One region of the Neobacillus niacini genome, then DNA from elsewhere that is predicted to be linked to it. Evidence: riboswitches for the same ligand, from Rfam matches in the RefSeq annotation. Region 1 holds a riboswitch; each other region holds the start of a gene.

Region 1 (5,820 bases):
TGGGACCAAGAATTAGACCTGCTAAAATGGTGATAAGAATGAAAAGGTTGAGTAAGGTAAATGATTTTTTTAAATGTTGCTGAAGGAGTAAAAGAACAAGCAAATCTGCGCTTCCACCAAGAATAATGATGGTCCCTTTTATTACGGGGTGATAGCCATTCACAAGTATTGGAAACAGATAGGAATAATCTTTCTCACTCATAGTAAAAAAAGCGACAAATATGCCAAGCATCCAAACAAATGGCAATAGGACAGCTGAAACATAGACAATTGATTTTAAACCACTATAGGCTGACCACGCACAAATCAGTAAAAATGGCAGCATTATGATAAAAGCTGGTGTTCGTGGCAGAAAATAAATATTAATGGATTGAATTAAATCATAGAAAGATATCGCACTGATCGCAAAAACATAGGCCGCAAAAATGCTGATGAGAAAAGTAGAAATGGTCCTTCCTGCACGTTCTTTTACCCATTCAAATAGACTTAGGCGCTGTTGGTTTTTTTTCATAATCAAATAAAGGATAAATCCCCAAAACAGTAGGAAAACATAAGAAACCAAAACACATAACCATGCGTCTCGTTTTCCGGTCGCCAGCAAATGAGGCATGATGAGTACATGATTAGAAATCCCAATAAAAAGGATGATAACAAATGATAATTGAGCCCGAGAAAACTGCATATATACACCACCATAAATTCCACTCTAGTTAGGTTTTGTTAGTGCTTCCAAATTATGCATAAGAGGGCAGGAAGACAAAACTTTAGTACGCTGGGTTATAATATCTAACGGAAGGTTTAAGCAAACTAACTTGTTACAAGCATACGAATGCATACTATTATTGATCAATTACATAACGTTTATGTGAAAGAGGGATATGATGAAACTATCAGGGAATACAGTGCTCATTACGGGCGGGGCAGCAGGAATCGGGTTTGCATTTACCGAGAGATTCATAAAAGAAGGCAATAAAGTCATTGTTTGCGGCCGACGTGAAGCAAAGCTCCAGGAAGCAAAGGATAAATATCCTGAACTGATTACACGCGTATGTGATGTCACTAAAGAATCTGACCGGATTGCTTTGTTTGATTGGATAACGAGTGAGTACCCGGATGTGAACGTACTTATAAACAATGCAGGCATTCAGCAGCGCTACCATGTTCTTAAAACGAACGGGAAGGAAGATTGGAACTATTACAGTCAAGAAATAGCCTCCAACATCGAGGCGCCATTTCATTTTGCGATGCTATTTGCACCGTACTTTGCCAATAAAGCCTATGCCGTGATCCTTAATGTATCTTCAGGTTTAGCCTATACCCCAATTGCGATTGCACCGATTTATTCAGCTACAAAAGCGGCGGTTCATTCTTTTACCATGAGCTTACGGCACCAGCTTGAAGATACGCCCATTGAAGTGATCGAAATAGCGCCGCCTGCTGTTAATACCGATTTAGGCGGAGCAGGACTGCATACCTTTGGCACTCCTGTAGATGAATTTGCCGATGCGATATTTAAGGACCTTGAAGCTGGAAAAACCGAAATTGGATACGCACGTGCTGAAAAAGCGATGAGGATGTCGCGAGATGAAATTAATGAGACTGTAAAGGCGATGTACGCCAATATGAAAAACACAATACTTTAATAATATTTGGAGCTACCCATGAAAGTAGCTCCTTTTTGTTTTATTAACCAATTATTTTATTTTTAGGTTGTGTATTTAATTTCGAATACATGAAATGGAAGGAGATACTATTTATATCCTTTTCAGATAGAATCCCAAACACTATTAGCTATGTTCACCAGATGTTTAATCTTGTTCCATTGATCTTCTTCTGTTAAAAGATTTCCTTCTTCTGTACTAGCAAAACCACATTGAGGGCTTAATGCTAGGTTTTCTAAAGGAATAGACTGGCATGCTTCCTTGATCCTGGCTTTAATGGTTTCAGGATTTTCCAGCTCTGGCGATTTAGAGGTAATTAATCCTAGAACAACAGTCATGTCAGGTCGTTTAAAGCTTTTTAATGGTTCAAAATCACCAGAGCGTTGATCATCATATTCTAAGAACAGTCCATCTACATTTAATTCAGCAAAAATCGCATCAGAAATCTGGTCATATCCACCACTTGTAATGTAGGTGGATTTAAAGTTTCCACGGCAGATATGCATGGTAATTAACAAATCATCCGGTTTGTCCGCAATCACGTCGTTGATACAAGATACTCTAGTTTTAATAATATCTTGTACGTCCATGCCTTCTTTTTCAACAACTGCCGAAATCCGTTCTTCCGAGACAAAATCAATCCAAGACGTGTCATCTAATTGCAAGTAACGACAGCCTGCATCATAGAATGCTTGAATTGCCTTTCTGTATGCAGCAACAGTATCGTCATAAAACTGTTCTTTATTGCCGTTATAATACTCATCACCTTGAATTCTAGTGAATAGCATGTTTGGACTGGGAATCGAGAACTTCGCTACTTGGCTTCCATCCCCATATTTTTCTACCACTTCTTTTAAAAATTGAAAGTGTTCAATCATATAGTGGTGATTGAAGTCGACCTTACCAACTACTTTAATTGCATTATTCCTTGTTTTCGCGCCTTTGAAGGCACTAACATATTGGCTTTCAAAGAATTCCACGCCTTTTAGACCGGCTAAAAAATCCAAATGCCACCATGAGCGTCTAAACTCGCCATCCGTGATGGATTTAAGACCTGCCTCTATTTGTTTTTGTACTAACTTCTCAATTTCTATATCCTCTACTTCCTTTAGGGCTCCTCTATCAATCTCACCGTTTGCAAAAGCCTTTCTCGCTGCTTTAATCGGTTCTGTTCGAAGGAAACTCCCTACATGATCGGCTTTAAACGGAGCTTTAACTAGTGTTTTTGTCATCATTCTTACCCTCTTTCTGAAATATAAAAAAAACCCCTCTTCTTTAAAATAAGAAGAGGGTGAAGTCCATAACTAAATCTCTTCTTATCTTCAAGTAATCACTACTGGAATTGGCACAGTACCATTGATAAGTCTGCTGCCGAGGCTTCACAGGGCCAGTCCCTCCGCCTCTCTTGATAAGAGTATTCTCGTATATTTAATTACCTGTAAAGTTACACGTATATAGATAATCTGTCAACAAATAACTTTTACGATATCGCTTTCGTTTCAAATTACGAACAAAATTATAATTTTATCAAACATCGTTCGTGTATTGATAAAAATATATGCTTGTAATCGGAAAAAATATAGGGTATTATAAGCAAAAGACAAACGATAGGGGTTGTATTTGGTGTTTGGTACCCAGAAAAAAAAGATAATGTTACTTGGATCAGGTGAACTTGGAAAAGAGACGATTATTGAGGCACAGCGAATAGGACTTGAGACCATTGCGGTTGACCGTTATGAAAATGCTCCAGCTATGCAGGTGGCTCATCGTTCTTATGTGGTGGACATGCTTGATGGAGAAGAACTTCGTAGAGTGATAGAACGAGAGAAACCAGATTTAGTGGTTCCAGAAATTGAGGCGATTGCAACGGAAACACTAGTGGAACTTGAGGATGAAGGATTTCATATCGTACCGACAGCGAATGCCGTGAACTTAACAATGGATAGAGAAGGAATCCGCCGATTGGCGAGCGAGAAACTAGGGCTCCCTACAGCGAAGTACGCTTTTGCAGACACACTTTACGAACTTAGGAATGCCGTCCAGAAAATTGGGACACCTTGCGTTATAAAACCGATCATGAGTTCTTCTGGAAAAGGGCAAACGATTTGCCGTTCCATGGAGGATGTAGAATGGTCTTGGAATGAGGCAATGGCAGGTGGTAGAGGCAAGAAAGCGCGAATGATTGTGGAGGAATTTATCCATTTTGAATCTGAAATCACGTTGTTAACTGTACGCTCCGCTTCCGGAACAACTTTTTGTGCACCTATTGGACACGTGCAAAGAGAGGGTGACTATATTGAATCCTGGCAGCCACATGACATGTCAGAGGCGCATATCCTAGAGGCGCAGGATATCGCCAAAAAAATCACCGATGCGCTTGGCGGGTACGGAGTTTTTGGAGTGGAATTATTTCTTTCCACACAAGGTGTCTATTTTAGTGAAGTGTCCCCACGGCCGCATGACACGGGGATGGTTACAATGGTTACACAAGATTTATCAGAGTTTGCCTTACATGTAAGGGCGATTTTAGGTTATCCGATTCCAGATGTTCAGCTAGTCAAATCAGGTGCAAGTCATACGATTAAGGCCACAAAAGAAAGTAAGAACTACCACCTATCTGGAATTGCAGACAGCTTAGCGGTTCCTCTTACACAGGTTCGTGTATTTGGAAAACCGGAAACAAAAGTGGGACGACGGATGGCGGTTGTGTTAAGCAACGGAGCAACTGTGAATGAGGCTAGAGAACGAGCTCAGACAGCAGCTTCTAAATTAATGTTAACCTATGAAGATTAACCTATTAGGATCATCAAGATTATACAATTTGGAAAGAGGGATGGTTGAATGCATACAAAAAATCGTTGGTTAATCGCCTTATCGGCGGTTGGCATACATATTTCGATTGGTTCGGTTTACGCTTGGAGTGTTTTTACAAAACCCATGCAACAAGAAATGGGATGGGGGTTAAAGCAAATATCCTTCACCTTTAGCTTGGCTATTCTTTTCTTAGGATTATCTGCAGCCTTTTTAGGACATTTTGTCGAGAAGTTTGGTCCAAGAGCAGCTGGAACATTAAGCGCTGTGTTTTTTGGAGTTGGAGTTGCAGGGGCAGGTTTTGCGATTCAAGTTGAATCATTGCTATTACTCTATTTATTTTATGGAATGATCGCTGGAATTGGGTTGGGAGTGGGATACATTACTCCTGTTTCTACGTTGGTAAAGTGGTTCCCTGACAGAAGAGGTCTTGCAACAGGACTCGCGATTATGGGATTTGGATTTGCTTCCATGATCAGCAGTCCGATAATGAATCATTTAATCGTGAACTATGGGATTTCTAACACTTTCTATATACTGGGAGCGGCTTACTTCATTATTATCTTTTGTTCGGCTCAATATCTTGCACCGCCAAAAGAGGGGTGGCTGCCGAAGGATATTAAGGCAGCGGGACAAAAATCAGGCGGTATGAAAGTAAAAGAGGATTTGCGTCAGTTAACCGCCAATGAGGCAGTCAGAACAAGACAATTTTGGGCTTTATGGTTGATGTTATTTATCAATGTTACATGTGGTATTGCGATTCTTTCGGTTGCATCACCGATGGCGCAAGAGCTAGTGGGTATGACAGCAACTGGAGCAGCAACAATGGTTGGAATCATGGGGTTATTTAACGGAGGGGGTAGAATTGTTTGGGCTACCATTTCTGATTACATCGGAAGACCAAATGTCTACACACTCTTCTTTGCTTTTCAAATTGTCGCCTTTTTCATGCTTCCAAATATAACAGTAGGGATACTATTTTCGATTATCGTTTATATGATTATGACCTGTTATGGAGGAGGTTTTTCCTCAATACCAGCTTATATCGGCGATTTGTTTGGTACCAAGCAGCTTGGAGCCATCCATGGATATATTTTGACAGCATGGGCAGCAGCTGGTCTAGCAGGACCAATATTTGTATCATGGGTCAGAGAAACTACAGGCAGTTATCAAGGCACATTAGTCATTTTTTCGGGAATCTTTATTGTCGCGCTAACGGTTTCACTCCTTATACGTCTTGATATCAGGAAAATAAGGGCTATGAGCGAAAATCAAATGATGAAAAATGTGGAAAATCTTTAGATTAAAATAGAATGAGAAAAGCTGCCGATTGGCAGCTTTTTATGTA
Region 2 (5,820 bases), 850 kb from region 1:
AAGGTTGGCATGATTAAGGTTACTGGCGGTCAACGAATTGATTTACTTGGTGTCTATAAGGAAGACCTGCCAAAGATTTGGGGAGAACTTGATATGCCATCAGGGTCAGCTTACTCAAAAGGACTTCGCACTGTAAAAACATGTGTAGGTGAAAATTTCTGCCGGTTTGGTACCCAGGATTCAATTGGAATGGGAATCAGACTAGAAAGGAAGTTCGAAGGTTTAAACACACCTCATAAAGTGAAAATGGCTGTGTCAGCTTGTCCCCGTAACTGTGCGGAAAGTGGAATTAAGGATGTAGGAGTTGTTGGTGTAGAAGGTGCTTGGGAGATGTATGTCGGCGGTAATGGAGGGACTCATTTACGTGAAGCGGACTTGTTGTTCAAGTTCAAAACAGGTGATGAGTTGGTCAATATGATTGGAGCATTTCTTCAATATTATCGTGAAAGTGCTAAATACCTAGAAAGAACATCAGCTTGGGTGGAGCGCTTAGGGATAGACCATATTAGAGAGATACTATCGGATGAATTAATGGTGAGAGAATTCAATAAACGAATCGATGAGGCACTGTCTGTAGTTCAAGATCCATGGAAGGAAGCGATTCACAATAAGAATCTCTTAAGAGACCTATACCAAACTGTAAAACTATGACGATGAGGAGTTTGAACATATGGAAAAAACAATTCGCAGTGTGTTTATCGGAGAGGTTGCAGATCTGCCGGAAAAGTTAGGAAAAACAGTCACCATCGGCAGGAAGGAAATGGCTGTTTTTAAAATGGAGAACGGTACAATCACTGCTATTGAGAACCGCTGTCCCCACAAAGGCGGCGTGCTTGCAGAGGGGATACTAAGCGGTGAATATGTATTTTGCCCCATGCACGATTGGAAGATTAGTGTAAAGAATGGCAAGGTCCAGGCTCCGGATGTGGGGTGCGTTCAAACTTATCCCGTGGAGGTTAAGGGTGATCAAGTCTATGTCTTAATTAGAGAATGATAGGTAGTGGAATAGTTTCATAGTAACTAAGACCCATAAGGATAGTTCAAAGTGACGTAAATCCAAATTAAGTAAAATAAGGGGTGTGACAAGATGACCATTATAATTCCGAATCAAGTAGTAGATAGTATGATTCAAGCAGGTGAAATGAAGGCGAAATTACCTGTGAAAGATTTGCTCATTAGGGGAGCACTAGGTGGTGCTTTACTTGGGTTTGGGACGACATTAGCTTTTACGGCAGAGGTCCAAACAGGAATAGGAATTATCGGGGCATTACTATTTCCGGCTGCATTTGTCATCATCATTCTCCTTGGCTTGGAATTAGTTACTGGTAGTTTCGCACTAATTCCAGTTGCAGTCATGGCGAAAAAAGCCTCAGTTACGCAAATGTTGAAAAATTGGTTTTGGGTCATCATTGGTCATTTGGCAGGAGCTGTTATTTATGCCATTCTATATATCATTGCTGTCACTCAGCTTGGGCAGGTCAACAATCATGCAGTAGCAGTAAAAATCATAGCAGTGGCAGAAACCAAAACACTAGGATACAAAAGTCTTGGTTCAGAAGGTTTGCTTGTCGTATTTGTAAAAGCGCTGCTTTGTAATTGGATGGTGACACTTGGTGCCGTAATGGCGTTGACAACAAAGTCTGTGATTGGAAAAATTGCTGCCATGTGGCTGCCGATAGTAATCTTCTTTGCGCAAGGTTTTGAACATGCCGTGGTTAATATGTTTGTTATCCCGGCTGGCATGATTCTGGGGGCAGAAGTCAATGTGGCTGATTGGTGGATTTGGAATCAAATCCCTGTGCTTATTGGCAATTTAATCAGCGGTGTTTTATTTACGGGATTGGCTCTCTATTATACACATGGGAAAGATGATTCTAAATCTCATCTGCAGCTGCCGAAAACCAATGTGGCAGTACCTAGTACGCAGCGTTAAGAAGGAGGGATGGTTATTATGGGGAAAGCGTATATTGTGGGAGCAGGTCCTGGTGACCCAGACTTAATAACACTTAAGGCCTTAAGATGTATCCAAAAGGCAGATGTGATACTATATGACAGGTTGGTTAATCCAGAAATATTAAAGGATGCAAAACGGGATTGCCATCTCATTTATTGTGGAAAACGACCAAATCATCATCCAATAAAGCAAGATACGATTAACCATCTTTTAGTTAAATACAGCAATCAGGGAAAAACGGTGGTCCGTCTAAAAGGCGGCGATCCTTTCGTATTTGGACGAGGAGCGGAGGAGGTTGAAGCCTTGGTGGCAAATGGGATTCAGGTTGAAGTGGTCCCGGGGATAACAGCAGGAGTAGCAGTCCCTGCGTATGCTGGAATCCCAATTACCCATCGGGAATTAGCCAGTTCTTTTGCTGTTGTAACAGGGCATAAGCCGAAAGGGAAACCAACGGATGTTAATTGGAAGGGCCTGGCAACAGCGGTTGACACGCTGGCGATTTATATGGGGATCACGAACCTTCCGTTTATTTGCGAGGAATTAATCACGCATGGAAAAAACGAAAGCACCCCAGTCGCGATTATTCAGCAAGGGACAACTAACCATCAGCGTACGGTTACAGGAACACTAGGTTCAATTGTTAGCGTGGTTGAAAAAGAAGGGATTCAAAATCCTGCAATAATCGTTGTTGGAGAAGTGGTTACCTTCCGTGATAAGATAAGTTTACTAGAACCGGAAGGGAAGGCAGAAAGTTATGCAACAATGGCTTAAAGAAGTCGCAAGGGGAAAAAGAGGGTCAAAAGACTTAGACTACCATCAAACTAAAGAAGTCGCTCAATCTCTTATTAGTGGCAAAGCAACAGACGCCCAAATTGCAGCCTATCTGATTGCACTCCGCTTGAAAACGGAATCGCCAGAGGAACTGCTCGCATTTGTACATGCCTATCAAGATGTTAGTACTAAACTAGAATCGCCAAACCAGTCACTTATTGATTTAGCCAGTCCGTATAATGGGAGAAACTCTTTCACAGGAAGTATACCAACTGCCATATTAATGGCTGAATACGGGATGCCCGTATTTTTACATGGAAGTGATTCACTGCCTCCAAAATATGGCACAACAATCATGGAAATCCTATCGGAACTAGGTTTGAATGTTACTCAAACACCGCTAGGACTGGCAAAAACAATCGAAGAAGCAGGAATTGCCTTCGCAAATACCGAAGAATATTGCGCTAGTTTAGGGAATCTGCGCAGAATTCGTAAGGAGCTCGGGGTAAGGACACTTTTTAATACAGTAGAAAAGTTATTGAACCTCGCGAATGCAGAATCACTAATGATGGGTGCTTATCATCGGACAGCGATCAACAAAATTGCGCCTATTTTTAAAGAGCTTTCCTTTAAAAATGTCTATGTCGTACAGGGAATGGAAGGCTCAGAGGATTTACCTGTTCACCGCAACAGCTTTATTTATAAAATAACAGACAATAAGATTGAATCTTCCATTGTAAAACCTGAGGAATATGGCCTATTGGTGAAAGAACCAGACAAAGATAGTAAACTATCTGCACAAGAACAGTCTGACATGAAACTGGCAATACTCAGCGGAGAACAATCTACAACATTACAGCCATTTTACAATCAAGTGCTCTTTAATACTGGCATTAGGTATTACCTATTTGGTGCTGTTAACAGTATTGGTGAAGGTATAGAGATCGCGAATCAACAACTAACAGAACAACGAGGTTTGAGTCAATTAGAAAAATGGAAAAAAGTAAGTCAGCCTGAAAATAGTATTTACTAACAAAAGCGTTCTGGACCGTATATGCGTCTAGAGCGTTTTTTGTTGGAAAAAAGTCGAAAATTTATTTTTCAAAATTTTTATTTTACTTATTTACACAAATCCTATGGGTATGGTAGGATTAATCTCAACAATTACCATAACTTATCAAGAGAGGCTGAGGGACTGGTCCAATGAAGCCCGGCAACCTGCTGTGTAAGGTGCTAATTCCAGCAAAGTGGTGTCCATTTTGGGAGATAAGGCGTTAAACAATCGTGAGATGCCTTTCCTTTTTGGGGAAGGTTTTTTTGATAAATAAAAGGAGGATTGTAGTAAATGAATACACCGGTTACGTATGAAAATTGGAACCAGATATCCGATCAATTTTCAATTGAGGATAAAACCAAAGGAGCAAAAGCGGTATTGGAGTATGCTTATAGCTCTTATCCGGAAGACCAGATCGTTTATGCATCCAGTTTTGGTGCAGAAGCAATTGTATTAATCGACCTTATCCAACAGGTTAAGCCAGATGCTCATATTGTTTTCTTAGATACTGGCTTACACTTTCCTGAAACCTATGAGGTAATTAACAAAATCGAAAGACGCTTCCCATCATTGAAAATTGAACGGAAGCTGCCAAAGCTAACCTTAGATGAACAGCGTGAACAATATGGATCAGCGCTGTGGAAAAGGGAGCCCAACCAATGCTGTAATATCCGTAAAGTTATACCATTAAGGGAAACACTGACAGCTAAACAAGCGTGGATTTCAGGGCTTCGGCGAGAGCAATCACCAACAAGAGCAAACACTCAATTTTTAAATAAAGATGTAAAGTTTCAGAACATTAAAATCTGTCCGCTCATTCACTGGACATGGGACGAAGTTTGGGCCTATATCAAGGAAAAAGATCTCCCTTATAATACCTTGCACGATCAAAATTACCCTAGTATCGGCTGTTTCCCTTGTACACAGCCTGTTAGTGCAGATGGTGATTCACGTGCAGGACGCTGGGTGGGAAGCGGAAAAACGGAGTGTGGCTTACACACTTCCTAGAAGGGGGCTTTTCGTTTGCTCACAATTATAGCAGTGACGATAGGATTATTTTTTGCAGTCAATATTGGTGCAAGTGGTGCGGCCGCTTCAATGGGTATTTCTTATGGAGCAGGAGTGGTTAAGAAAAAGCTGGCATTGTTACTATGCGGGATTGCCGTTTTCTTTGGCGCTTGGCTGGGAGGAGGCGAAGTGGTAAAAACAATTGGCAGCGGAATTGTACCAAACAGTACGTTTACTGTACCCGTCGCGCTAATCGTTTTAGCTTCAGCTGCACTTTCCTTATTCTTAGCAAATATATTCGGGATTCCACTTTCCACTAGTGAAGTAGCTGTAGGATCAGTGGTAGGGGCTGGTATCGTTTATCAATCCGTATTTGTAAGTAAGTTAGCATGGATTATGGTCTTTTGGCTCCTAACTCCTTTTGCGGCATTCTTAATTGCCATTCTTGCTGCAAATCTATTGAAAATTAAAACTCTGAAACGATGGATGGAAGCACCGAAAGCCATACCGATCCTTTCTGTTCTTGTAGTATGCATGGGGTTATTTGAAGCTTTCTCAGCAGGGATGAACAATGTCGCCAATGCGGTTGGACCGCTTGTCGGAGCAGATATCATGTCAACTAGCAGCGGTATTTTCTGGGGCGGGCTTTTTGTTGCCGCTGGTGCGATTCTTTTAGGACATCGTGTTTTAGAAACAAATGGAAAGAAAATTACCACGCTTCGGCTTGAAGAAGGCTGTGTCATTTCCGGAACAGGAGCAGCGATTGTGACTGCGGCCTCCGTTTTTGGCATTCCTGTACCGCTGACACAAATCACAACATCTTCAATTATCGGAATTGGTTTTGCCAAGCATGGCAAGTCAGTCTTAAAAAAGGGTATTGTGGTTCAGCTTCTAACGGTTTGGATTGTGTCACCTGTTTTATCCATGGTACTTTCTTACACGCTTATCCAAATGCTGATAGAACATAACTTTTATCCGATTGTAGCAATGGCAGGGGTTTTAATCTCTGTATTTGGAATTTCGTCATTGATGA
Region 3 (5,820 bases), 1.3 Mb from region 1:
CCGCCATAAGTACTTTCATTCTTTTCTAATTTACCAATTAATATATTTTCAGTGGCTTCATAGGTCGGCTTTAAGTAAAATCCCGATATTGCCAAGGTTAATAAAAAAACAATTAGGACTGTAATAATGATGGTAAGTATTCTCTTTCGGATAATGTGCAAAAATAATTTTAAATTGATTCTTTCGTCCATAATAACCTCCAAAGAAAATAAATTATCTATAAACAAAAATGCTGTGCCTTTTATCTATTATTCTTCGCCTCTTCTTCCGGTGAAGAATAATAATTATTTTTCCCTTTATCTCTAATATAGGCTGATCCTATATTAGAAAATAAACTATTCCTCATAGAATCCTTCGAAAATTCTATTATTGATTTATTGTCCTTTAAAAGATGAACGTCCCATATCATACCTTCAAATTTATTATCAGAACCGTTAACTGTTATTACTTCTTTCGTATGTTTAGACACCTGAATTTGAAGACCACTAAATTCATTACCAGAACTTTCATTTGGAATCGTAATGGAACTAATAATATCAATTCCTCTTATACAGTCATCTAATGTTAGATTTATAAATCGGTTGCCATTAATAAAACTATATTTATCTTTATCCTTTGGTTTAACAGCTTCTAATTTAACACCAGTATGAAATCCAGCAATTCGTATATCGATAAAGTTAATAAAAGAAATGAAATGACCTGACTCACCGGCATAAAGATGGATACCTGTACCTTTATTTGAACCGGCAGCGTTTACGATTGTTACATTTTTTATTTGCGTTCTATCCCATGACCAAATTTTCTGATCACCGTCGATGTAAATGGCATCTGAACTAAAGTTAGGATTAACAATTTCAAGAACACCATTTAAGATTGATGCATTCTTTTTCACATCGATTGCTCGGAAATTCCCATCTATTCTTAACCTCGTATTTTGACCAAATTCTAGTTCAACTCCCGCTTTTAATACCAGTCCCTGCTTCAAAATATATTTTTTATTTCCAAGTAGCTTAACTTTTCCAATTTTTGAATCATAACTATAATCTATTGCTGCCTGTATGGATTGGGAATCATCTTTCGAATCCTCTCCATTAGCACCAAATTCATCCACATTCACATATTCGGTCTGAACATTAACTGCCCTTGCTACTACTTTGTCTTCCTGTTCATATTTGTTATTGACTTCATTGTTATATAAGAAAAGAATAGCTGTTACCGACATTAATACTGAAAAATATAGTATCAAACTCCTTTTATTCATAATCTTCTGTAACCACCTGTTAAGAGAACTCTCATCCTTGCACCTCCATATACTGTGAAACACTTTTTAGCACTAATCGTTACTTAATCCCAATTTATAAGAGTCCCCGTTTTACACAAATAACCAATTCGATATTAAGAACATTATAGCACTGTGGGTCGAAAAAACAAATCCAAAACACATACCAATTTTTCCTGTTTTCCCTCAATATTTGACACATTTCCTTCTTAAATTTTAGAAAGCCATGATTTTTTTTATCAAAATTTAGTTCTTTAAAGAGAACAATTTTTAGTTTATAATATGATTAATGTTTAAATAGTTTGTTCCTCTCTAGCCTTTTAAGTTAATCCATGATTGGATTCACTTTATACTTTTCAAGTGTATTTGCAGGGCCTCATTATTTTACTAAACACTCTAAATAACCCCATGATATGCAGATTGTCTTTCTACTCATTTTTTTTGCAAGTTTCCAGAAGGAAAGAAAATTATAAATTTGGTCATAAGGAGAAGCCTATGATTGGAGAACGAATAAAGATCTTAAGAGAACAAAAAGGATATTCAATTACAGAATTAGCTGACCTCGCTAATGTATCAAAATCCTATTTAAGCTATATTGAACGGAACCTAAATAAAAATCCATCTATACATTTTCTAATGAAGGTTGCCAAACCTTTAGACATTTCTATTGAATATTTATTGACTGGGATGGATTCAATAGAGAATCAGATAGAAAACAGTGGAGATTGGCTGCTTGATAAAGAGTGGAAAAGTTTAGTAGAAAAAGCCATTGAAGACGGAATTAATAAAGATGATTTCAAAGAATATATAAACTATATTAAATTTAAAATATGGGAAAAAAACAAAAAATAAGATTAACCGCTTTCATTAATAATTGTTTGATATTAATTTGTAAAATGCATTGACACTTCTCCTTTAGTGTAGTAAATTTTATAAAAAGTCTAAATATTGTACTTTCTTATCAAGAGAGGCTGAGGGAATGGCCCTATGAAGTCTCAGCAACCTTCAATGTTGTTTTTCATTGAAAAGGTGCTAAGTCCATCAAGTTATTTATTAACTTGTGAGATAAGAAGAATGACCTATGCTAATGTGCATCCAAAAGTCTTCTTCTTATAGAAGGCTTTTTTTGTTTATATAAAGGAGGATAAAGATAATGGTATATAAGATTGATACGAAGTTAGCACAAATTGGAAATAGAAGTGATGCGGTGACAGGCACCGTAAATCCTCCTGTTTATTTTTCAACAGCCTACCGTCACGAGGGAATTGGACAATCCACAGGGTATGATTATTCACGTACAGGTAATCCTACCCGCCAGCTTCTCGAAAAGGCGATTGCCGACCTAGAAGGTGCGGATCAAGGCTTTGCCTGCAGCTCAGGGATGGCAGCCATATTTACGATTCTTTCTCTTTTCGAGTCCGGGGACGAATGGATTGTGAGTGAGGATTTGTACGGAGGAACATTTCGTTTACTAGAAAAGGGATTTAAAAAATGGGGCTTGAAAACCCAATATGTTAATACTTGTAGTCCAGAAGAAATTGAAAGAAGGATAACCCCTCAAACCAAGGCGATTTTTCTTGAGACTCCAACTAATCCACTTATGCAGCAGTCAGACATAGGTGCTGTGTCTAAAATTGCGAAAAAGCACGGAATTGTTCTGATTGTTGATAATACGTTTTATACCCCGCTTCTCCAACAGCCAATTTTGTTAGGCGCGGATATCGTCATTCATAGTGCGACGAAATACTTAGGCGGACATAATGATGTCCTTGCAGGTCTAATTGTTGCTAAGGGTAAAGAAATTTGTGAGGCATTGGCTTTCCATCATAATGGAGCCGGCGGTGTTCTTAGCCCTTTTGATTCTTGGTTAGTTATGCGCGGAATGAAAACTTTATCACTAAGAATGCAAAGACATGAAAGCAATGCAAAGGCGATTGTTGAATACCTTTCTAATCATGATGGTATAACAGATGTCCTTTATCCAGGAAAAGGAGGAATGGTTTCCTTCCGCTTACAAGACGAAGCTTGGGTAAATCCATTCCTTCAAAGTCTTTCTCTTATCACATTTGCCGAAAGCCTGGGCGGAACGGAAAGTTTTATCACGTATCCTGCAACACAGACTCATGCAGATATTCCAGAAGAGATTCGAATTCAATCAGGTGTCTGTAACCGGTTATTAAGGTTCTCCGTTGGTCTGGAAGATCCAACTGATATTGTTCAAGATCTTGAACAGGCATTAGCAAAATTAAAAGAAGGAGTGATTAGATAATGAGTTCAGAAAATTATAGTTTTGAAACCAAGCTCCTTCATAATCAGCATAAAGTCGATCCGGCAACGGGAGCCGTTAGCGTGCCCATTCAACATGCTTCGACCTTCCATCAATTTGATTTAGATCGTTACGGAAAATACGATTACGCTAGAAGTGGAAATCCTACGAGAGAAGCGCTTGAGGATGTTATTGCAGAGTTAGAGGGCGGAACGCGTGGCTTTGCTTTTTCGTCAGGAATGGCTGCTATCTCAACTGCCTTCCTTCTTTTATCATCTGGTGACCATATCGTGATTACCGATGATGTGTATGGCGGTACCTATCGTATGGTCACTCAGGTACTGACTCGCTTCGGAATTGAACATACCTTTGTTGACATGACAGATCTTGATCAAGTAAAAGCAGCAATCAAGCCTAACACCAAAGCATTTTACGTAGAAACACCGTCTAATCCTTTATTGAAGGTAACGGATATCAAAGCAATTACAAGTTTTGCGAAAGAGATTAACGCAATCACTTATGTAGATAATACTTTCTTAACCCCTGAATATCAAAGACCTTTAGAACTAGGAGCAGATGTTGTCCTTCATAGTGCAACTAAGTTTTTATCCGGCCATAGCGATGTGGTTGCAGGTCTAGCGGTTGTTAAGGATGAGGAATTAGGTAAAAGGCTGTATTCCTTACAAAACTCCTTCGGCGCCGTACTTGGGCCACAGGATGCATGGCTCGTGCTTAGAGGAATAAAAACCCTGCATGTCAGACTCGAACAGTCACAAAAATCAGCAATTAAAATAGCAGAATTTTTAGCGGAACACCCGTTAATCGAAGAGGTTTATTACCCAGGCCTTGAAAATCATCCACAGCACGAGCTTCAAAAAAGTCAGGCTGCTGGACCAGGTGCAGTTTTATCGTTTGAATTCCAGAATGAAAAAGCACTTCAAGTCTTTCTAACCAATGTAAAAATCCCTGTTTTTGCCGTTAGTCTTGGTGCGGTCGAATCCATTCTATCCTTTCCGGCAAAAATGTCACATGCAGCGATGTCGCAAGAGGAAAGGGAAAAACGAGGAATTAAAAACAGCCTCATCAGGTTATCCGTAGGCTTAGAGAATCCAGATGATCTCATAAATGACTTCTCTCAGGCTTTACATCAGGTGAAAGAAAAACTATTGGTCTTGCAGCAAGGAGAATGATCATGACCTTTTTAGAAAAATTAAAAAGCCAAATTTTAATAGGTGATGGTGCCATGGGCACCCTTCTATATTCATTCGGCAAAGATAGCTGCTTGGAAGAGTTGAACCTTTCCCATGCGGAAAAAATACAAGAGATTCATAAAGCTTATATAGAAGCAGGTGCGGATGTCATTCAAACCAATACCTATGCAGCGAATTATCTAAAACTGCAGAGATATGGTCTAGAGGACTCTGTTAAAGCAATTAACAGCGCCGCTGTCGAGAATGCTAAATTAGCAGCACATAAAAATGCTTATGTACTAGGAACAATCGGCGGTAACCGCGGGATTAAACCTAGCACCTTATCGATTGAAGAATTAAAGCGCAGTTTCCGTGAACAGCTATATTGTTTATTATTAGAAGGTGTGGACGGGCTTTTATTCGAAACCTTTTATGACCTTGAGGAACTGGAAACGGTCCTTACGATTGCTCGAAAGGAAACAAAGCTGCCGATTATTGCCCAGGTCTCGCTTCATGAGCCTGGCATTTTACAAGACCAAACACCGATTAATGAAGCCTTTACCCGTCTTGAAAATCTTGGTGCTGATGTTATCGGCTTGAACTGCCGGCTTGGCCCCCATCATATGTTAAAGACCCTAGAGCAGATTGAATTGCCTAAACACGCTTACCTTTCTGCCTACCCCAATGCGAGTCTGCCAGCTTATACAGATGGTAAATTCCATTATGAAGGGGATTCAGATTATTTTAAAAAATCAGCTCAAAGCTTTCGTCAAGAAGGCATACGCTTGCTCGGCGGCTGCTGCGGTACAACGCCTGCCCATATCCATGCATTTGCAGCAGAATTAAAAAACAGTGTGCCTGTCACCGATAAAGTAGTTAAACGAGAAACAAAGAAAATCATCATTGAGCATAGTGCAGCTAAAAGAGAGCACCAGCCTCTTGAGGAAATTGTTAAGGAACGCCCGTCGGTTATCGTAGAATTAGATACTCCTAGAAAGCTTGATACCAGCAAGTTTTTTGAAGGAGCAAAGGCGTTGAAAGAAGCTGGCATCGATGCAATCACAATGGCTGATAACTCTTTAGCT
Region 4 (5,820 bases), 1.2 Mb from region 1:
CTTTTAATAAAATATCTCCGCGCATCCATGTATGGATATCAATAAATTGCATACGATCAACTGGATCATAGCCTTTTGATTCAGCATAAAGTGGTTTTGTGATATCCAAGTAATTTATACCTTCTCGGTAAACAGATAGCAAATCCCTTTTTTCTTCCTCTGTGAACATTTTAGCATTCCCAATATAACGTTCTTCCATAGGAGTTACTCCACGTTCAATAAAGCTCTTCCCTTTCATTCCTTCAGGCATCATGTTCGCAATGCCTTTTAGTAATACTTTTCCTACTCTTGGGATTTTATTAAACACTTCTAAATCCTGTGGTTCACGATAAATATTGTAGCCGCCAAACAATTCATCCGCACCTTCACCAGAAAGAACAACCGTAACATGCTTTCTTGCTTCACGTGCCACAAAGTACAACGGAATTGCAGCTGGGTCTGCAAGTGGATCATCCATATGCCAAATGATCTTTGGAAGTTCATTCATGTATTCTTGAGGAGTAATCACATAACTGATATTTTCTACCCCAAGTTTATCTGCCGTTTCTTTTGCAACATCGATTTCACTAAAACCATTATGCTCGAAACCTACTGAAAATGTCTTAATGGCAGGATGAAATTGTTTAGCAATCGAAGCAATAATCGAAGAGTCAATCCCGCCTGAAAGGAATGAACCAACAGGAACATCACTTCTCATATGCATTTTAACAGAATCGATTAATACCTCTTGAATTTCTTTGATAAATGCCGCTTCTGATTTCTGAACCGGATTAAAATGTGCCTTCCAATATTTTTTAACTTCCATTGGAGAGCCGATTTTTTTTGTAAAATAATGTCCAGGCTCTAACTTATGAATGCCTTTTGACATCGTATTTGGTTCAGGAACAAATTGATACGTTAAATAATGCTGCAGAGAATCATAATCTAAAACATCGTTTTCTAGTGCTAGAAGGATACTCTTCTTCTCTGAAGCAAAAAACGTCCTTTCCCCATCCTCAAAATAGAAGTATGGTTTAATCCCGAAAGGATCCCTTGCACCAAACACTGTTTGTTCTTGTTTATCCCAAATGGTAAAGGCAAACATCCCGCGCAATTTTTCAACCGCTTTTTCTTTCAAATGACTATACAAGGCAATAATAACTTCTGTATCAGAGTTAGTTACAAATTGTAAGCCCTCTTTGAGCAATTCTTCACGAAGTTCTAGGTAGTTATAAACTTCACCATTAAAAATAATCCAATAGCGCTCATTTTCATACGTTAATGGCTGATGCCCACATTCAATATCAATAATACTTAAACGGCGAAAACCGAATTGAATATGACCATCATAATAAAAGCCATCATCATCAGGTCCACGATGGGTTATAATATCGTTCATATTTTTGAATTGTTGTTTTTGTTCATCACGATAGTTTTGTTCCTTGTCGTGTACACAACCAATAAAACCACACATTATGTACGTCACCTACTCCAATCTAAATATCAAAACTTAAAAAACATACTCTCCTATCCTACCACTATTCACATAAAAATGGCAGTGTGAAAGGTAGGAAAATTCAGGTACAAATAGTTTTCACCTAAACACATTGCCCTAAACTTAGACGTAGAAATGAAAAAGAGAGTTACATTAAATGCAACTCCCGTATTGGGTTTACTTAGTATTTGCTTGTTGACGTAATTCATCAGCTTTATCTGTACGCTCCCAAGGGAGGTCCACATCTGTACGGCCAAAATGACCATATGCAGCTGTTTGTTTGTAGATTGGGCGCCTGAGATCCAACATTTTAATAATTCCAGCTGGACGGAGGTCAAAATTTGAACCTACAAGTTCAACTAATACATCTTCGGTCACTTTACCAGTTCCAAAGGTATCAATCGAAATTGAAACGGGTCTCGCTACCCCAATTGCATAAGCAAGCTGTACTTCCACTTTATCAGCAAGTCCTGCTGCTACAATATTCTTCGCAACATAACGCGCTGCATAAGCCGCAGAACGGTCAACCTTTGTAGGATCCTTGCCGGAGAAAGCGCCTCCGCCATGGCGAGCATATCCGCCATATGTATCAACAATGATTTTACGACCTGTTAAACCAGCATCCCCTTGAGGTCCGCCAATAACAAAACGTCCTGTTGGGTTGATAAAGTACTTTGTATTTTCATCGATTAATTCTTTAGGTACCACTGGATTAATAACATATTCCTTCAAATTACGTTGGATTTGCTCCAATGTTACCTCAGGATTATGTTGAGTTGAAATAACAATGGTATCAATACGAACAGGCTTATCATTTTCATCATACTCAACCGTAACTTGAGTCTTTCCATCAGGACGAAGGTACTCAAGCACCCCATCTTTTCTTACCTCTGTTAACTTACGAGCAAGCTTATGTGCCAGAGAGATCGGAAGAGGCATAAGTTCTTTTGTTTCATTACAAGCAAAACCAAACATTAAACCTTGGTCCCCTGCTCCGATTGCTTCAATTTCTTCATCAGACATTAGTCCTTCACGAGCTTCAAGTGCCTGATCCACACCCATTGCAATATCAGGACTTTGTTCTCCAATTGAAGTTAATACTGCACAAGTTTCGGAATCAAAGCCATATTTTGCACGATCGTAACCAATACCTTTAACTGTCTCACGAACAATTTTAGGAATATCAACGTAAGTAGATGTAGTAATTTCCCCTGCAACTAATACTAACCCGGTTGTAACTGATGTTTCAGCTGCAACACGAGCATTTGCATCCTTTGCTAAAATCGCATCTAAAATCGAATCAGATATTTGGTCACAGATTTTATCTGGATGACCTTCCGTAACTGACTCAGAAGTGAACAAACGACGTTTTGTTGACATCTGATTTCCTCCTCTTATATGAGATAAATCAAGGTTCATGTGAAGGTTACAGGTATACTTCAAGAACCACTGAAATTGATACGGTACTCATTCCCTTAGTATGAAATAAACAAAGGATTTTTATTATAACTCTATTGATAAAAGGTCTTATACAAAACAAAAAACCTTACCATTACGAGGAAAGGTTGTTCCGGTCCTTTCACTCTTATCGTTCAAGGTCAAAGCCTTGCGTCAGATTAGCACCTTCGCACTTGAGAATAGAACCAATAAATATAATGGTCTTCTCATAAAGCAGGTTGCTGGGTTTCATAGGGCCTGTCCCTCCACCAGCTCAGGATAAGAGAGTATCCGTTCAAATAAGTATCATACTTGAAGCTGTCGAACATTGTCAATGAATTTTTTAGCAAAATTAGGATAAACATACGAAATTTTACCATTTTTAATTTACGGTTTATTAATACAACCTAAATTTACTAATTAGTATAGACTATTCAATTAAATGTGTTATACTTTTTGTGAATATATTGAATATTAAAAACTTGCAAAGGAAGGTTCGTTCTGATATGAATTCAGTCCACATCCCAAATGAATTAAGCCAATTGCTGGAAGAAAGTCATGTGCACATTCAAATGTCAGTTCCTCAATTAGTGGAAAAAGTCTTATCTAGAAATGAAGGAAAATTAACCTCAACTGGTGCCATTAGTGTATCAACGGGTAAATATACTGGCAGGTCGCCTCAAGACAAATTTATTGTTATGGAAGACTCCATTAAGGATAAAATTGATTGGGGCAATTTAAATCAGCCAATATCTGAAGATGTCTTTAATAACCTCTATCATAAAGTATTAGAATACTTAAAAGGACAAAATGAAATCTTCGTTTTTAAAGGGTTTGCTGGGGCAGATAAAAAAACCCAATTACCGATCCAAGTGGTCAATGAATTGGCTTGGCATAATCTATTCGCCCATCAATTATTTATTAGGCCAAGTGAAGAAGAATTGCTGACACATAAACCTGGTTTCACTGTGATTTCCGCTCCTAACTTCAAAGCAAATCCTATCGTAGACGGAACAAAGTCTGAAACCTTTATTATTATCTCTTTTGAAAAACGAACCATCTTAATTGGCGGTACAGAATATGCTGGTGAAATGAAAAAATCGATCTTTTCGATTATGAACTATCTTTTACCTGAGAATAATATTTTCTCTATGCATTGCTCTGCTAATATTGGTGTTGAAGGTGATGTTGCACTGTTTTTTGGTCTATCTGGAACCGGTAAAACCACTTTATCTGCGGACCCAAAACGCCGCTTAATTGGTGATGATGAGCATGGCTGGTCATCAAATGGTGTGTTTAATATCGAAGGTGGCTGCTATGCAAAAACCATTAATCTTTCAAGGGAAAAAGAGCCGCAAATTTTTGACGCCATCCATTTTGGTTCTGTATTAGAAAATGTTGTTCTGAATCCAGATACAAGAATAGCAGATTATGACGACGGTTCTCTAACTGAGAATACGAGGGCTGCATATCCGATGCATGCCATCGATAACATTGTTCAACCAAGCATTGCTGGTCATCCGAATACCATCGTCTTTTTAACCGCCGATGCATTTGGAGTACTGCCTCCAATCTCAAAGTTAACAAAAGAGCAGGCAATGTATCATTTCTTGAGTGGTTATACGTCCAAACTGGCAGGAACCGAGCGAGGAGTTACCTCACCAGAAGCAACCTTCTCTACCTGCTTTGGTGCACCGTTCTTGCCATTGCCAGCAACACGTTATGCAGAAATGCTGGGTGAAAAAATCCTTGAGCACAATGCAAATGTCTTCCTAGTGAATACTGGCTGGACTGGGGGAGAATTCGGAGTGGGCAGCCGCATGAAGTTATCCTATACAAGGGCGATGATTCAGGCAGCACTTGAAGGTGAACTAAACAATGTTGAAACCGTAAAAGATGATATTTTTGGACTGAATATTCCACTCCACATTGCAGGTGTACCTGATGAGGTCCTTCAACCAAGCAAAACCTGGGCTGACCCTCAAGATTATGAAAATAAAGCAAAAGAATTAGCAGGTAAGTTCCGTGCAAACTTTAAGAAATTCACAAAAGTTTCAGCTGAGATTGAAGAAAAAGGCGGACCTATTGCCTAGAAAAAAGTAGGCCCTTATCGCTGTCGATAAGGGCTTTTTACTAATTTGTAGAATTTAGTGAAATTAATTGATAAGTTAACAAAGTGCGGCTTCCTTGCCATTCTACTTTTTTAATGACAGCTGTTCCGCTCGTATCGCTTTCAATAGTTTTTCTTACTTCAATTTGAATATCAATCGGATAAAGTCGATAGCCTTCTTTTTCTAATACGAAAAGATTTTCTTCAATTCTTTTTTCTCTTCCTTTTGTAACGATCATCGTATTCAACTCAAGGGGCATACCCATATCTACCCGCTCCTCTTTAATTGGTCTTACTGTTATTTTAACATCTTTTGATTTGGGATTTCATCCACTTCGCTAAATCCTTCACGATTTTTCTATTAACTGCAGGAGGAAAGTAGTGGGTGAAATCATCAAAATACCAACATTCCACCTGTTTATTTAACATCTTAAGCCTTTTTTCCAGCCTATAGGCATGCTCCACCGATACATTCTGATCATTAACTCCATGAATGATTAAAACAGGAGCTATAAGCTTTTCAAGCTCATAAAGAGGCGTTCGTTCTTCATATCTCTCAGGATATTTTCCAGGTGTACCGCCAATCACCCTTTTCATCATTTTCCGTAAATCTTTTCTCTCTTCATAGGTTAGTGACATATCACTTACCCCGCCCCAAGTAACAATCGAAGCTGCCTCAGGGTATTGAAGTGCTGTCAACAATGCCATTACACCACCTCGAGAAAAACCAAAAACGTGGATATGCCCAACATTAGGAAGCGATTTTAAAAGCTGATAGCCCGCAAAAGCATCCCCCCTG

The links. A riboswitch is a leader RNA that binds a small molecule or an ion and turns the genes downstream of it on or off. The one in region 1 is predicted to bind S-adenosylmethionine.
Region 2: another riboswitch for S-adenosylmethionine. It lies ahead of ACN6MT_RS21245 (phosphoadenylyl-sulfate reductase); the one in region 1 lies ahead of ACN6MT_RS17040 (5-methyltetrahydropteroyltriglutamate--homocysteine S-methyltransferase).
Region 3: another riboswitch for S-adenosylmethionine. It lies ahead of ACN6MT_RS10305 (methionine biosynthesis PLP-dependent protein); the one in region 1 lies ahead of ACN6MT_RS17040 (5-methyltetrahydropteroyltriglutamate--homocysteine S-methyltransferase).
Region 4: another riboswitch for S-adenosylmethionine. It lies ahead of metK (methionine adenosyltransferase); the one in region 1 lies ahead of ACN6MT_RS17040 (5-methyltetrahydropteroyltriglutamate--homocysteine S-methyltransferase).

The regions. Positions count from the first base shown of each region.
Region 1 covers NZ_CP183883.1:3,439,668-3,445,487, forward strand. Annotated here, with positions in the region: gene ACN6MT_RS17030 (GerAB/ArcD/ProY family transporter) at 1-682, opposite strand, end outside; gene ACN6MT_RS17035 (SDR family oxidoreductase) at 882-1,643, shown strand; gene ACN6MT_RS17040 (5-methyltetrahydropteroyltriglutamate--homocysteine S-methyltransferase) at 1,766-2,893, opposite strand; SAM riboswitch class I at 2,975-3,076, opposite strand; gene purT (formate-dependent phosphoribosylglycinamide formyltransferase) at 3,312-4,454, shown strand; gene ACN6MT_RS17050 (L-lactate MFS transporter) at 4,503-5,774, shown strand.
Region 2 covers NZ_CP183883.1:4,292,558-4,298,377, reverse strand. Annotated here, with positions in the region: gene nirB (nitrite reductase large subunit NirB) at 1-651, shown strand, start outside; gene nirD (nitrite reductase small subunit NirD) at 671-994, shown strand; gene ACN6MT_RS21260 (formate/nitrite transporter family protein) at 1,088-1,933, shown strand; gene cobA (uroporphyrinogen-III C-methyltransferase) at 1,952-2,725, shown strand; gene ACN6MT_RS21250 (anthranilate phosphoribosyltransferase) at 2,709-3,758, shown strand; SAM riboswitch class I at 3,897-3,998, shown strand; gene ACN6MT_RS21245 (phosphoadenylyl-sulfate reductase) at 4,071-4,787, shown strand; gene ACN6MT_RS21240 (anion permease) at 4,803-5,820, shown strand, end outside.
Region 3 covers NZ_CP183883.1:2,183,008-2,188,827, reverse strand. Annotated here, with positions in the region: gene ACN6MT_RS10320 (YveK family protein) at 1-191, opposite strand, end outside; gene ACN6MT_RS10315 (hypothetical protein) at 242-1,261, opposite strand; gene ACN6MT_RS10310 (helix-turn-helix domain-containing protein) at 1,775-2,131, shown strand; SAM riboswitch class I at 2,235-2,351, shown strand; gene ACN6MT_RS10305 (methionine biosynthesis PLP-dependent protein) at 2,433-3,548, shown strand; gene metC (cystathionine beta-lyase) at 3,548-4,735, shown strand; gene ACN6MT_RS10295 (bifunctional homocysteine S-methyltransferase/methylenetetrahydrofolate reductase) at 4,738-5,820, shown strand, end outside.
Region 4 covers NZ_CP183883.1:2,275,255-2,281,074, reverse strand. Annotated here, with positions in the region: gene asnB (asparagine synthase (glutamine-hydrolyzing)) at 1-1,453, opposite strand, end outside; gene metK (methionine adenosyltransferase) at 1,652-2,854, opposite strand; SAM riboswitch class I at 3,057-3,197, opposite strand; gene pckA (phosphoenolpyruvate carboxykinase (ATP)) at 3,418-5,004, shown strand; gene ACN6MT_RS10830 (DUF2584 domain-containing protein) at 5,045-5,287, opposite strand; gene ACN6MT_RS10825 (alpha/beta hydrolase family protein) at 5,325-5,820, opposite strand, start outside.